Regions from separate parts of the Sporosarcina sp. FSL K6-3508 genome, predicted to be linked through region 1. Evidence: riboswitches for the same ligand, from Rfam matches in the RefSeq annotation. Region 1 holds a riboswitch; the other holds the start of a gene.

Region 1 (4,217 bases):
GCGATCAGGTCATCGTTCGATCAGGAGATAAAGTTCCTGTGGATGGTCCAATTATTTCGGGGAACGCCACACTAAATGAAGCAGCTATCACAGGTGAATCGGTTCCCGCCAGCAAAATGCTGGATGATCAAGTATTCAGCGGTACACTAGTGGAACATGGTTATATAGAAGTGATTGCCGTAAGGGTTGGTAATGACACGACTTTCGCCCGCATTATTGAATTAGTGGAAGAAGCGCAGGAATCCAAATCGAAAACCGAAAAGTTTCTCGAGCGTTTTGCTACTATCTATACGCCTTCCATTGTGCTCTTGTCCGTGCTCGTTTATCTTTTAACACGGAACATCGAAATGACGTTAACTTTCCTCGTCATCGCTTGCCCTGGAGCCCTCGTCATTTCCGCACCGGTTTCGATCGTTGCAGGAATTGGCAACGGAGCCCGAAACGGTGTCTTGATAAAAGGCGGAGAAGTAATGGAACAGCTAGCGAAAATTGATACGATCGTCTTTGATAAAACAGGTACATTGACAAGAGGGCGACCTGAAGTAACTGATGTCTACGGATTAGGTATAGAGAAAGAAGAGTTACTGCGTCTCACAGCCGAAGCCGAAATGATTTCAGAACACCATCTAGGCCGGACTATCGTTAAAGAAGCGAAGAAACGTGCGATTCATTTGTCCAATCAACCGGAAGACGCTGAAGTGGTTAAAGGAAATGGAATAATGGCTACAGTAGAAGGAAAGCATCTCGCAGTTGGCAATCGCAAACTAATGGAAGACCAAAAGATCCCGATTCCTTCTGAAATGGAAGACTATGCATCACAACGTGAGAAAGCTGGAAATACGGCAATTTTCGTCAGTATTTCCCGGGAAATCACAGGAATCATCTCTGTCGCCGATCAAATTCGTCCGGAAGCTACCGAAGCGTTGGCCAAATTGCGGAAAAATGGCATCAAGCAAATGATCATGCTGACAGGCGACAATCGACATACAGCCCAACTAGTTGGCGAACACCTTGGCCTTGACGAAATCTATGCGGAATTATTGCCTGAAGATAAAGTGGCGGCAGTTCAGAGTTTGAAAGAACAAGGTCACCGAGTTGCTATGGCAGGCGACGGAATCAACGATGCACCCGCCATAGCAACGGCGGATATTGGGCTTGCCATGGGAGAAGGCGGAACAGATATTTCAATGGAGACAGCGGACATCGTCTTGATGGCAGATCGGCTCGATCAATTCTCCCATGCCTATGCTTTAGCGAAAGCAACTGTACAGAACATGAAGCAGAATACATTCTTTGCGGTCGGTACCGTATTCCTTCTGTTGCTCGGTGTATTACTCGGCAAAGTATTCCTCGCTTCCGGTATGCTCGTCCATGAAGTGAGCGTACTTCTGGTGATCCTGAACGCCATTCGATTAATACGTTATACTAACGACAAGCCATCGAATCAAAAACAAAGTGAGGTGATATCGGATGAACCAAGGATCACATTGTGACCTAAGCACGAACGATCTTCACCGTTCCTGCGTTTCGCTCGTCCCTCTTTTCAATCACTTGGATAAGCAGCAAATGGATCAAATCGTCGCGCTTGCACGCAGCATAAGCTACCCTCGCGGTGAAATGATTTACCATAGCGGTGATCGCTCAGAAGGTTTATATATATTGCATAAAGGACGAGTCAAGGTCTATCGTCTATCGGAGAATGGCAAGGAACAACTCGTCCGTATCCTGAAACCAGGAGAATTCACAGGCGAGCTTTCCTTGTTCGACGCAAAGCCTCATGACGCATATGCGGAAACTTTGGAAGCCGTTGAACTGTGTATCATCCAACGGGACGAGATGCAGCAACTTTTGCAATCTCACCCTGCAATTTCATTGAGGATGCTTACGGAATTCTCTTCCCGACTCGCGGATACAGAGCTGCGAGCCGCCCGAATCGCCATGGAATCTGCTGAAACTCGACTTGCGTTGTATTTGGCGGATCTATCAGAGGAACAGCAACAATTGACCATCCGACTGCCGATGAGCCGAAAAGATCTAGCTTCCCATCTTGGCACGACACCCGAAACAATCAGTCGTAAATTAAGCGTATTCGAAGAACGGGGCTGGATTCGCCAGACCGGTTCTAAGATTGTAGAGATTTTCGATTTAGTTTCTTTATTACTCATATAATGGCTATATAAAATTCAGCAAGAGATGAAAATTTGACATCCCTCTTTTCTTTCAATCTGGTAAGTGCTATGCTGTAAGTGAATATTATAATCTTTTGACCATTAGGGGAATCCTTCACAAGGACTGAGAAAAGAGTGCGACTCTGAAACCCTTATCACCTGAACAGGTTCGTACCTGCGGAGGGAAGTGGCAAGTCGTTTTGGCGTACTCTCATACATGCCGACACATCCAACCACTTTCCGATTCGGGAAGTGGTTTTTTCATTTGGAGGTGAACTGGAAATGAAATTGGTCGGTGTCACGGATGATTGTCATTCTGTTGATGAACTGCTGCTCAAGTTGCTGGAGACGGAGCCTTATATCGATGAATTTATCTTACGTGAAAAGTCGAAGACGGATGAACAGCTGATCGAATTGATTTCACATCTCTCTACTAGAGGGTTTCCATTGGATAAAATAATTGTACACGCACGGCCCAGCCTCGCAAACTCGCTGTCCGTCCCCTGTCAGCTGACAGGCTATGGAATGTCGGTGAAGGAAGCACGTACCACTTTTCCGTCGCTGAGATTAGGATCTTCCGTCCATTCATTGGAAGAGGCACGAGAAGCACAAGCTGCCGGAGCAGACTGGCTATTGTATGGACATATTTATCTGACGTCATCCAAAAAAGGCTTGGCTCCGCGGGGTACGGATGAACTTTTTGAGATTGCATTATCATGCACGATTCCCGTCTATGCAATCGGTGGAATTCGACCAGTTCATCTGCCGGTTTTTAAAAGACACGGCGTCAGAGGTGCAGCAATCCTGTCCCCCATCAGCAGTCAAGACGCAGTGAGCGCAGTTAGAGATTATGCACGTGCAAGAGATTCATAGCAAAGGAGCGGTGTTCATTGGGCAAAACAATTGATTTGAACGGTAAGTCGTATTCGGTTGTACCTGAGGTGGAAACAGTTCAGCAGTTACTGGAGCATTTGAAGCTTGGCAATCGAATTTTGATCGTCGAAAAGAACAAGGAAATTCTGCAGAAGGACAGTTACGATGCACCAATTATGGACAGAGATCAAATTGAAATCATACATTTTGTTGGAGGCGGATGAGGATGTTACAAATAGCAGATAAAAGGTTTTCTTCACGTTTATTGTTAGGCACAGGGAAGTATCCTTCATTTGAGACTCAAAAAAAGGCAGTTGCGGTATCAGAGACAGAAATCTTAACATTTGCGGTGAGACGGATGAACATTTTCGAAGAGTCTCAGCCGAATTTCCTGGAGCAACTGGATTTAGAGCACTATACATTATTGCCAAATACAGCAGGCGCAAGCACAGCGGAGGAAGCGGTGCATATCGCGAAGCTGGCGAAAGCATCGGGATTATGTGATATGGTAAAGGTTGAGATTATTGGCTGCAGCCATTCGTTGTTGCCCGATCCAGTGGAAACGTTGCGTGCATCTGAAATGCTGCTTGAAGAAGGTTTCATCGTGCTGCCTTATACGTCGGATGATGTGGTGCTGGCACGGAAACTTTGTGAATTAGGCGTTCATGCCATCATGCCGGGCGCTGCACCGATTGGTTCAGGTCACGGAATTTTGAATCCGTTGAATCTTTCTCTAATTATCGAGCAATCAAATGTACCGGTCATTGTGGATGCGGGCATTGGATCACCGAAAGACGCGGCATACGCGATGGAGCTTGGAGCGGACGGCGTGCTATTGAATACAGCGGTTTCCGAAGCTGCAGACCCTGTTAAAATGGCAGAAGCGATGAAATTAGCGATTGAAGCGGGACATCTTGGCTATCAAGCAGGGCGCATGCCGGTAAGAGACTATGGCGTCGCGAGCAGTCCGCTAGAGGGGCTTGTGCCAAATTGATGAGTAAATATTCACGCCAAGAGCTGTTTACACCCATTGGAGCGGACGGCCAGCTGCGGATACGGGGGACCAAGGTGTTCGTCCTCGGCGCTGGGGCACTTGGTTCATCCGGAGCCGAAATGCTTGTACGCGCAGGTGTTGGTGAATTAACAATTGTAGATCGCGATATTTTGGAATGGTCC
Region 2 (4,217 bases), 990 kb from region 1:
GCTGTTATTCCCCAGCTGGACTAATCTTGTTTCTAATTCATTGTTTGTCATAGTATCCATCCCCTTCAGAAAAATAAAAAAGAGCCTCTTCATTTCGAATAGGCCCTCGAACATACAACATTTTCTTCAGTATTCTCATCTTCAAGGCGGTGTTCACCCTTGGAATTAGCACCATGCCAAGCTGGCTGGTTGCTGAGACTTCTTTGGGCCTATCCCTCCGTCTCTCTCGATAAGAATATTCTTAATATAGGAAAAATTATTAGTGGATTCATTCTATCATGCGAACATAGCAGATGCAAGCTTACTTCTACTAGGAATGCTTTTTTCGTTTAACTGAAAGGTTTGTTATACTAATAGACACTATAGAGCGAATGAAAGGAGACGTTAACTTTGGCTTGGAGTTATGTCGCTTTAGCTGCGGTCGTAGAAATATTTTGGGTGGTGGGACTGCGCTATTCGGAGACGTTTCTGCATTGGATCGGAACTGGAGGCGCGATTATATTTAGTTTTTATTTCATTATTAAGGCATGTGAGAAATTGCCTTCAGGGACTGTTTATGCTGTCTTCACCGGTTCAGGCGCTGCAGCCATTCTATTAGTTGATATTTTCGTTTTCCACGCGGACTTCACCTGGATTACGCTGTCATTTATCTGTTTGATTGTCATCGGGGTTGTTGGTATCAAACTGACTACAGATGAGCAGTCGGATGAAGCGAATCAAGAAGGGGGCAGTTGACGTTGGCTTGGGTTTATTTAGCGATTGCCAGTCTTGGAGAAATCTTTGGGGTTATAAGCATCAATTATTACTTGCAGAAACGTACGATCAAGCGTCTCCTACTCATAGTTGGAGTATTCAGTTTCGGCTTTGTTTTTTTATCGTTAGCGATGCGCGATATTCAAATGAGTACGGCTTATGCAGTCTGGACAGGATTGGGAGCGGCAGGGGCAGTCCTGGCTGGTATTCTAATCTTTAAAGAGTCTGCAAGTGTGAAAAGGATTTTCTTTTTGTCATTGATTATAGTAGGGGCCGTTGGATTGAAGCTGTTTGGCTAATAGAAAGGTAGTGGGGAAACTGGTTTATTGGACAAGTTTTGATGTGGAAGGTTGGAACGTAACAATGGCAGCGACTGAAAGGGGCCTTCTCTATGTAGGCTTAGCTGAAGATGCTGAGGAAAAAATGAAGAGTTGGCTCACCAAACAATATGGCGCTGGCGAAGTGAAGGAAAATGCAGACAGATTAGCTGAATACGCAAATGAAGTGAGAAGTTACTTGTCTGGAGAAGTGCAAGATTTCACATGCTCCGTGGATTGGTCAGGCACACCATTTCAAAACAAGGTGTGGAAAGCGCTTCAAGATATTCCGTATGGACAATTGGTGACATATTCAGACATTGCCGAGATAATCGGTCATCCTTCTGCAATTCGAGCAGCTGCTTCCGCGATTGGAAAGAATCCGTTGTTGCTTGTCATCCCATGTCATCGGGTCATCGCAAAAAATGGAAGTCTATCGGGCTACCGGGATGGTCAGCAACTGAAAGATCGGTTGATTCGAATGGAAGGTAATTCTTTTACTTCCTCTAGTTGACAAAGCATTACTCTATGATAAACTATAGTTGTTCGACAATTCAATAATCATAACTAGGGGTGTCCAGCGCGACTGGACTGAGATGGGATGAGTAAAATGCATTCCGAACTCTTTGGACCTGATCTGGCTCGTACCAGCGTGGGGAAGTTTTCAATCTATCAATCAGCGTACTTTTGTGCGTTTTTGAAAGACCAGGTCCTTTTTTTATGGAGCTGGTCTTTTTTTGTGCTGCTGATTCCCTTTACTCGGATGGAGTCATGGTCTGCCCTCACAAAGGAGACGATGACAAATGAAACAAACGACAGAAAAAGAGATCCACATTCACGATTGTTTTCCGGCAAGCAGAAAAGTATATGTACAAGGAAGTCGATCCGATTTGCTTGTACCTATGCGCGAAATTGAACTATCACCAACCGTGACAGAGCAAGATGAGTTTCCGAATGAACCGTTCCGCGTTTATGATACGAGCGGAAAATACACGGAAGCAGGCTATGAAGTCGATATTAAAAAAGGACTTCCAGCCATTAAGGAAAATTGGATATGGGAACGTAATGACGTGGAAGAATATGAAGGAAGACAAGTAAAACCACAGGATAATGGCTATCGTTCAATAGAGCAAATGAATAACGATGCGCAATTTCCTTTATTGAAGCGCAAACCGCTGCGAGCTAAAAAGGGAAAGAATGTTACGCAGATGCATTATGCACGAAAAGGGATGATCACACCTGAAATGGAGTTCATTGCGATTCGTGAAGGCGTTGAATCGGAGTTGGTACGCGATGAGGTTGCGAGAGGACGGGCAATCATTCCGTCCAATATTAACCACCCCGAAGCAGAGCCTATGATTATCGGCAGTAAATTTCATGTCAAAATTAATGCGAATATCGGAAATTCCGCAGTCTCTTCATCGATTGCAGAAGAAGTGGAGAAGATGACGTGGGCAACACGCTGGGGTGCGGACAATATTATGGATTTATCGACAGGTAAGAATATCCATACGACACGTGAGTGGATCATCCGAAATTCCCCTGTACCGGTGGGGACAGTTCCGCTCTATCAGGCGCTCGAAAAAGTGAATGGAAAAGTGGAAGATTTATCATGGGAAGTCTTCCGCGACACATTGATTGAACAGGCCGAGCAAGGCGTCAGCTATTTCACGATTCATGCGGGGGTACTGCTACGCTATATACCGCTGACGGTTAACCGAGTGACAGGCATTGTCTCACGTGGCGGTTCGATTATGGCGCAATGGTGCATGCTTCATCATGAAGAAAGTTTTCTCTACACGCATTTCGAGGAAATTTGTGAAATCATGAAGCAGTATGATATCGCATTTTCATTGGGAGATGGCTTGCGTCCGGGATCGATTGCAGATGCTAATGATGAAGCGCAATTTGCTGAGCTGGATACGCTTGGTGAACTGACGAAAATTGCTTGGAAGCACGATGTGCAAGTGATGGTCGAAGGACCTGGGCATGTACCGATGCATTTAATTAAGGAAAATGTTGATAAACAAATGGAAGTTTGTCAGGAGGCACCATTCTATACATTAGGTCCGTTGACGACAGATATCGCGCCTGCGTATGACCACATCACATCTGCAATTGGTGCTGCGATGATCGGGTGGTTCGGGACTGCGATGCTGTGCTATGTAACGCCAAAAGAGCATCTCGGATTACCAAATAAAGAGGATGTTCGTGAAGGTGTCATCACATATAAAATAGCTGCCCATGCAGCAGACTTAGCGAAAGGCCATCCAAATGCACAAAAGCGCGATGATGCATTATCCAAAGCTCGCTTCGAATTTCGTTGGAGAGATCAATTCAATCTGAGTCTAGATCCAGAACGAGCGATGGAATATCACGATGAAACGTTACCGGCAGAAGGGGCGAAAGTATCTCATTTCTGTTCAATGTGCGGGCCGAAATTCTGCAGTATGCGTATTTCTCACGACATTCGAAAGTACGTGGATAAAAATAGTCCAGAAGAGAATCTGGCAATCGAAAAAGGAATGCAGGAAAAAGCGGAAGAATTCAAAAGATCTGGTGCTAAAATCTATCTTTGATTAGGAGTGGGTTAGATGACTTCAGCAAAACAGTTAGTTCGTCATATTGTTGTGCAGCGCCAAGGTCTACGTGAATTAGAGGAAAAGTTATATAAGTTGCAAGCCGAATGTATCCATGAATATATAGAAACTTCGACACATAGAGAATGTGAAAAGTGCCAGAAGGTGGAGAGTATTCATTATTAAAAATAGGTTGCAGGAAGTACGTAACGTATCAGAGTAGACGCGAACCGAGTAAATAAAATTTAACCATGACAAAAAAGAGCCAATCAGTGGCTCTTTTTTGCATTCTATAATTACGATGGTTGACGCAATGATTCTACTGACAACATCCGTTTATCTGTCGCCATTTTGATGGTATATGCCGCCATAATTCCAATAGCGAGGATCAACCAGATATTTAGGAATCCGTGGATAAATGCCATGCCGAAGAATCCAGCTGCCAATAAATAATAACTGAGCGGGAACAGTACACGGCGAATCAACAGACCCTCTTTACCGATTAACCCAACTGTCGCCGAAGCTGCAACGACATTGTGCACACAGATCATGTTACCGGCAGCGCCTC

Evidence for each region. A riboswitch is a leader RNA that binds a small molecule or an ion and turns the genes downstream of it on or off. The one in region 1 is predicted to bind thiamine pyrophosphate.
Region 2: another riboswitch for thiamine pyrophosphate. It lies ahead of thiC (phosphomethylpyrimidine synthase ThiC); the one in region 1 lies ahead of MKX97_RS01430 (thiamine phosphate synthase).

What each region holds. Positions count from the first base shown of each region.
Region 1 covers NZ_CP152016.1:295,237-299,453, reverse strand. The annotation lists gene MKX97_RS01440 (cation-translocating P-type ATPase) at 1-1,493, shown strand, start outside; gene MKX97_RS01435 (Crp/Fnr family transcriptional regulator) at 1,471-2,169, shown strand; TPP riboswitch at 2,263-2,371, shown strand; gene MKX97_RS01430 (thiamine phosphate synthase) at 2,451-3,041, shown strand; gene thiS (sulfur carrier protein ThiS) at 3,071-3,265, shown strand; gene MKX97_RS01420 (thiazole synthase) at 3,262-4,035, shown strand; gene MKX97_RS01415 (ThiF family adenylyltransferase) at 4,032-4,217, shown strand, end outside.
Region 2 covers NZ_CP152016.1:2,937,258-2,941,474, reverse strand. The annotation lists gene MKX97_RS14640 (methionine biosynthesis PLP-dependent protein) at 1-51, opposite strand, end outside; SAM riboswitch class I at 133-236, opposite strand; gene MKX97_RS14635 (multidrug efflux SMR transporter) at 391-735, shown strand; gene MKX97_RS14630 (multidrug efflux SMR transporter) at 738-1,052, shown strand; gene MKX97_RS14625 (methylated-DNA--[protein]-cysteine S-methyltransferase) at 1,045-1,584, shown strand; TPP riboswitch at 1,630-1,746, shown strand; gene thiC (phosphomethylpyrimidine synthase ThiC) at 1,874-3,649, shown strand; gene MKX97_RS14615 (hypothetical protein) at 3,665-3,835, shown strand; gene MKX97_RS14610 (L-lactate permease) at 3,946-4,217, opposite strand, start outside.